2 regions of the Peribacillus sp. Aquil_B1 genome follow, and region 1 is predicted to be linked to the other one. Evidence: riboswitches for the same ligand, from Rfam matches in the RefSeq annotation. Region 1 holds a riboswitch; the other holds the start of a gene.
The links. A riboswitch is a leader RNA that binds a small molecule or an ion and turns the genes downstream of it on or off. The one in region 1 is predicted to bind S-adenosylmethionine.
Positions count from the first base shown of each region.

Region 2: another riboswitch for S-adenosylmethionine. It lies ahead of MPH60_RS18235 (5-methyltetrahydropteroyltriglutamate--homocysteine S-methyltransferase); the one in region 1 lies ahead of MPH60_RS18925 (methionine ABC transporter ATP-binding protein).

Region 1 covers NZ_JAKXEE010000003.1:153,127-156,544, reverse strand. The annotation lists gene MPH60_RS18930 (O-acetylhomoserine aminocarboxypropyltransferase/cysteine synthase family protein) at 1-1,304, shown strand, start outside; SAM riboswitch class I at 1,422-1,534, shown strand; gene MPH60_RS18925 (methionine ABC transporter ATP-binding protein) at 1,688-2,722, shown strand; gene MPH60_RS18920 (methionine ABC transporter permease) at 2,715-3,383, shown strand; gene MPH60_RS18915 (MetQ/NlpA family ABC transporter substrate-binding protein) at 3,398-3,418, shown strand, end outside.
Region 2 covers NZ_JAKXEE010000003.1:18,578-21,995, forward strand. The annotation lists gene MPH60_RS18220 (MIP/aquaporin family protein) at 1-163, opposite strand, end outside; gene MPH60_RS18225 (glycerol-3-phosphate responsive antiterminator) at 390-932, opposite strand; gene MPH60_RS18230 (hypothetical protein) at 1,103-1,531, opposite strand; SAM riboswitch class I at 1,688-1,789, shown strand; gene MPH60_RS18235 (5-methyltetrahydropteroyltriglutamate--homocysteine S-methyltransferase) at 1,872-2,975, shown strand; gene MPH60_RS18240 (LysR family transcriptional regulator) at 3,031-3,418, opposite strand, start outside.

The DNA.
Region 1 (3,418 bases):
AGAAAAAGTTGCGTTTCGAAACATTGAGTGTTCATGGCGGTCTGCAAGCTGATGAAACAGGTGCCCGTGCAGTTCCTATCTACCAAAGCAATGCATACTTGTTCAAAGACACCGACCATGCAGCGAATTTATTTGGCCTAAAGGAGAATGGCTATATATATTCACGACTTCATAATCCCACGGTCAGCGTTTTTGAGGAAAGAATGGCCTTATTGGAAGGCGGTATCGGCGGATTGGCAACAGCAAGCGGAATGGCGGCCATCTCACTTTCAATCCTGAATATTGCCGCTGCAGGGGATGAGATTGTTTCAGCCTCCACATTATATGGCGGTACGTATAACCTTTTTGAAAACACTCTTCCGAAATATGGGATCAAAGTGAAGTTCGTTTCTCCTGATGACCCCGAAAATTTCAAAAGGGCGATTACGCCAAGAACTAAAGCCATTTTTGCTGAAACGATCGGAAATCCAAGTTTGAGGGTGCTTGATATAGAAGCGGTAGCGAAAATCGCCCATGATGCCGGAATACCTTTGATCATTGATAATACCTTTGCGACACCGTATCTATGCAGACCAATTGATTTTGGAGCGGATATTGTCATCCATTCCGCTACAAAATGGCTTCTGGGAAATGGAACGACGCTGGGCGGTGTCATTGTGGATGGTGGGAAATTCGATTGGAACTCGCCAAATTACCCTGGCTTCACGGAGCCTGACCCAAGTTACGACGGTCTGGTATACGCCGAGGCAGTTGGACCTGCCGCGTTCATAACGAAAGCCCGAGTCCAGTTACTCCGTGATTTAGGCCCTGCTCTAAGTGCCCAAAGTGCTTTCCAGTTTACGCTTGGACTTGAAACGCTTCATGTAAGGATGAAAGAGCATCTAGCAAACACCAAGTCGGTCATTGAATATTTAAAAAACCATCCTGCCGTGACTTGGGTTTCATATCCTGGTGATGAGGATCATCCCGATAAAGCCCTTGCGGATAAATATTTGCCAAAGGGAGCTGGATCTGTCGTTACATTTGGGATACAAGGTAATCGAGAAGCTGGGGCAAAACTTATCAATGCGGTGGAATTATGGTCCCATGTAGCGAATGTTGGGGATGCGAAGAGCTTGATCATCCACCCAGCCAGTACGACCCATCAACAATTGAATGAGGCGGGTCTTACGAAAGCGGGTGTGAGTGCCGACCAAGTCCGTTTATCGATTGGGATTGAAAATGTAGAGGATTTAATAGAAGATTTGGAGCAGGCAATTGAAAAAGCGACGAATATCGTCTCCTTGACATCCAAAACGGTATAAGTAAAGTTTCTGTACATGCTTGTACTAGAAATATTATACATTGCGCTCCTTTTTTATCTATGATAAAATTTCTCCATACTAAAGAACTTAATGATGTACAAATATTCTATATATTAGCTCTTATCAAGAGAGGTGGAGGGATGTGCCCGATGAAACCCGGCAACCGACAAGGAGATTTCCTTGGAAAGGTGCCAATTCACACAAAGTTTAATTACTTTGGAAGATGAGAGAAAGGCCTGTTTCTTCACCTGCCTTTCTGCTCATGCAGAAAGGTTTTTTCTGTTTTAATGGGGAAAACATGCGCATGATATGAGAAACAGACTAATAATGTAGAGAAATCAACTAAGTTCATAGGTTTTATTGGATAAAAGAGGTGAGGATTAATGATTACATTGACGAAAGTCAGTAAGCTGTTCCGAACAGGAAAAGGAAACAGTGAGACGATCAAGGCTGTAAATAATGTGAATGTTGAAATAAATAAAGGCGAGATTTTCGGTATCATCGGTTATAGTGGAGCGGGGAAAAGTACTTTAATCAGAATGCTCAATGGATTGGAAACTCCCACAGAGGGATCCGTTGTGGTGGCTGAGAAGGAAATTTCAAAAATTAAAGGGGCTCAGCTCCGTAAGGCCCGTCAAGAAATCAGCATGATTTTCCAACATTTCAATCTATTATGGTCGAGGACCGTTCAGGAGAATATATCTTTCCCATTGGAAATTGCAGGAGTTTCTAAAACTGAACGAACCAAGCGTGTGAACGAATTGATCAAGTTAGTCGGACTGGAAGGCAGGGAAAAGGCCTATCCTTCACAATTAAGCGGAGGGCAAAAGCAAAGGGTGGGAATTGCCAGGGCTCTGGCAAATGACCCTAAAGTGCTGCTGTGTGATGAAGCGACTTCTGCCTTGGATCCGCAGACTACCGACTCCATACTCGAATTGCTTGTTGACATCAATCAGCGCTTGGGATTGACGATCGTCTTGATAACACATGAAATGCATGTAATACGCAAAATCTGCCATCGCGTCGCCGTGATGGAAAGCGGGCAAGTTGTTGAACAGGGACCTGTCCTGGATGTTTTCAAGAACCCTAAAGAACAAATGACGAAGCGTTTCGTGCAACAGGTAACGGAACCGGAAGAAACGAAAGAAACGATGGACCATTTGCTCGAACGCTATCCTGCAGGCAAAGTGATTCAATTGACCTTTGTAGGCGATCATGCAGAAAGCCCGTTGATCACCAAGCTTGTACGTAATTTCGAGTTGGATGTAAATATCGTTCAAGGCAAGATATCCCAAACAAGAAGCGGTTCATATGGAACATTGTTTATCCATCTTGATGGCACTGAGGATGAAATGCTCCGCGCAATCGAATTCATTAAAGCACAGCAGGTAGGCGTGGAGGTGATTACTCATGCTTGAAGAATTATTGCCGAATGTTGATTGGGAAGACATTATTGAAGCTACGAGGGAAACACTTTACATGACAAGCGTCTCTGTAGTGGCAACCTTTTTTATAGGGATAATATTAGGATTGATCCTGTTCCTGACAGGTAAGGGTAATATGTGGGAAAACCGGGCAGTCAACGGGATCATGAGTGCTGTCGTCAATATATTCCGTTCCATTCCATTTCTTATTTTGATTGTGCTGCTCATTCCTTTCACTAAAGCGCTTGTCGGTTCCATGATCGGAGAGAACGCTGCACTGCCGGCACTTATTATCGGTGCGGCACCATTTTATGCGCGTATGGTTGAAATCGGCCTTCGTGAAATCGATAAAGGTGTAATTGAAGCCGCTAAATCGATGGGGGCAAAAACGAGCACGATCATTTGGAAGGTCCTTCTTCCAGAGTCGATGCCTGCCCTTATTTCCGGGATTACGGTAACATCGATTGCATTGGTTGGATATACCGCAATGGCCGGGGTCATCGGCGCAGGCGGGCTTGGTAATCTAGCCTATTTGGACGGCTATCAAAGAAATCAAAATGACGTTACGCTTGTAGCGACGATCGTTATTCTAATTATCGTCTTCATAATTCAAATTATTGGAGATGTGATTACATCTAAATTGGACAAAAGATAAGGGAGATGAATAGGATGAAAAAGTTTTTAGGATTT
Region 2 (3,418 bases), 130 kb from region 1:
CTGCAAAAACACCCATGGTAACGGCCAATCCCCACGCAATCGTGACAACGATCCAGCCGGCATCTTTTGCATAGGAACCCTTTAAGGATGAACCAGCCCCAATACCTGCTCCGAATACAACTAATATCATCGTGCCTAACACTTCTCCCCAAAATGGAGTCATGATAAAACCCCTCCCCTGATAATTTTTTAAACCTTGCCAACAAATAAAAGGAGATCCACAGCAGAACTATCTTCATAAATAAATTATGAATAGATCTGTTGTGAATCTCCTAGTCTCCGTCACATATATTAACTTGTACTGTAAAATATACTAGGTTATGAAAACGCTGTCAATATTTTGTGAAAAATTAATCTATTTTTCTGTAATTTTTTTCAATTTTTCTCTATTAGACGATATCCCATAATTCAGTTTTGGAAGTGGTAATTGACGACGCTCCGGCATCAAGAGCGTTCAGGACTTCATCCGAAGTACGTATGAGGCCGCCTGCAAAAATGGGTGTCTGCAATCGTTCCTTCACTTCTTTTATCATCCATGGCATGGCACCCGGCAATACTTCGATATAATCCGGCTTGGTTTTCTGCACCAGCTTATAACTTTTCTCAAGCGCATGTGAGTCTATTAAAAAGATTCGCTGGATCGCAATGACTCCCTTTTGCTTTGCCTTCAATATAACGCTTGATTTAGTTGAAATCAGTCCATAGGGATTATATTCCTGACATATGAATTCTGTCGCGTACTCATCACTTCTTATGCCATGAATCAAATCGACATGATAAATCATTTTCTTATTATGCTGCTTTGCCATCATACTTACATTTTTCAATTGTGATATATGCAAATCAAGAAACACACCTATTTCATAGGAGCTTTCTAGAAATCTTTCAAAATCCTTCATGCTTGCTGAAGCAGGCAAAATCTTTTGATCCATCATTATCCTCCTCATTCCCAGAAAAACTCAAAACTTCAAGTTATTTAGTATATTTTAAAGAGCTTGATTTATCAATCACATTTTTTTCTTGACCAATCTCACCATAACACTAACACACCTGGCACTCCCTTTATATTGCGGATAAGGTTGTATGTAAAATATCCCTTAACTCATAAAGAGAGTTTCATTTTCAATGCACCTTCGACAAGTTCATACGATTTAATTGTGCCCACCGGAATTTTTCTCACGATGTCCCAAGCATTAACATTCATTTTGATCGCTCTTTTTTCATATTCAAAAAATGGCGGTCTGTTAAATATCCTTTGGTTGATGAAATTCCTGTCAATTGGTTCCATTTCCACTAATTCAAATGATATCGTTCTTTTTTCAACAGAAACCGGTTTTAATGTAATTCGGAAAGCTACGTTTTTCTTAAACATCATTTTTTTCACTTCCATCGTTCCGGAAAGCACAATATGCTTTGGCGTAATCTCGACTTTAATATCCTGACCAGGTGATTTCATTTTTATGATTCTCTCTATCATAGCTTCAGTTACCGTTATCGGTATGCCATTTTTGAATGGATTGAATATACTCATCCTCGCATTCCCTCCCCACTCAAAGCATATGCCGGGTTCCCCGATGCAGTTAACATTTCTGCCCGAATTAACAATCGGTATATTCGAAATATTCCACCTTCAAAGCTTGACCTTTGTACAAACTACCTGTATAGTCATACTTAATTTAATAGACAACTCTTATCCAGAGAGGTGGAGGGACTGGCCCTTTGATGCCTCAGCAACAGACTATTCATGTACTGTGCTAATTCCAGAAGTGTAAAAACTTGAAGATAAGAAGAGTATATAGCTTTGCTGCCAACACCTCTTCTTATTTTTAAGAAGAGGTTTTTTATTTTTAAAGAGAAAGAAGGAATGCAACATGTCAATCACATTAACGAAAGCACCATTCAGAGCCGACCACGTTGGAAGTTTATTAAGACCAGAACGTCTACATATTGCCAGAAAGAACTATAAGGAAGGTACCATTTCAGCAGAGCGTCTTCGTGAAGTTGAGACCGAAGAAATCAATCGGATTGTCGAAAAACAAATTGAAGTTGGATTAGAGGCCGTTACCGACGGTGAGTTCAGACGAACATGGTGGCACTTCGACTTCCTCGAACATTTAAATGGCATCGAGGGATATGTGACTGAAAAAGGTCTCTCGTTCGATGGTGTGGAAACAGAGAGATATAACGTTCGCAATACCGGGAAGGTTTCATTCAATCCTGAACATCCCTTCATTCGCGATTTCATTGAATTGAACAAAATCGTGAACGGACGTGCCGTTGCCAAGCAAACCATTCCCAGTCCGAATCAATTATTTGCTGCAGGCATTCATAATGAAGACGTCTACCCTGATATTGAAGACTATGCAAATGATATCATCAAGGCGTACCAGCATGCTTTGAAAGCCTTTTATGAAGCAGGTGTGCGTTATCTTCAATTGGATGATGTTTATATTGCCAGACTTTCAGCTCCGGATTTCCAGTTCAAAGATGGAAAATATACGAGGGAACAGTTAATCGACCTTGCACTTCGCGTAATTAATGGCGCATTGGAAGGAAAACCAGAAGACCTTGTCGTCACTACACACCTATGTCGTGGGAACTACCAGTCAACTTGGGCGTTTGAAGGAAGCTATGCACGTATCGCCCCAACTTTATTGGCAAAAGAAAAAGTCGATGGATTCTTCCTGGAATATGACGATCAACGCTCAGGGGATTTCAAACCATTGGAATTCATTCCAAATGGCGGGGCACGGGTCGTACTGGGCGTCGTCACTTCAAAAAATGGAGAAATCGAAGACAAGGAAGCAGTCAGGGCTCGCATCAAGGAGGCATCAGACTTCGTTCCTCTCGAACAATTATGCTTAAGCCCGCAATGCGGCTTTGCCTCCACCCATCACGGCAACAAGCTGACCGAAGAACAGCAATGGGAAAAACTGAAATTCGTTGTTGATGTAGCGAAAGAAGTATGGGAATGATTCATCTTTAACTGTAACGTAAAAGCTAGGCACTTTAAGCAGGCCTAGCTTTTCTTCAAAACAGCTCAATAAAATGTTTTGCCGTTTTTGAAAGATAACGATCTTGTCTAAAAACCAAAGCTATATTCGATTGAATTGAAGAATCGATAATATCCAACACTTTCACTCCTTTTATAATATGAGGTGAAACAGCTGATTTCGGAACAATGCTCGCCCCAACTCCAGCTGAAACCAGTGAGAGCAGAACATTTACATCATGGCATTCGCATAAAATATTTGGCTGTATTTCCCGCTCTTTAAATTCCTCGATAATTTCTTCATAAATCCCTTGTCCTTTTTCCCTATGCACTAAAAGCAATGGGATATTTTCAATATCCTTTAAATGAACCCTATCCTTCGAAGTGAAACTGTCCCAATCCTCAGGTACAACAAAAACATTCGGC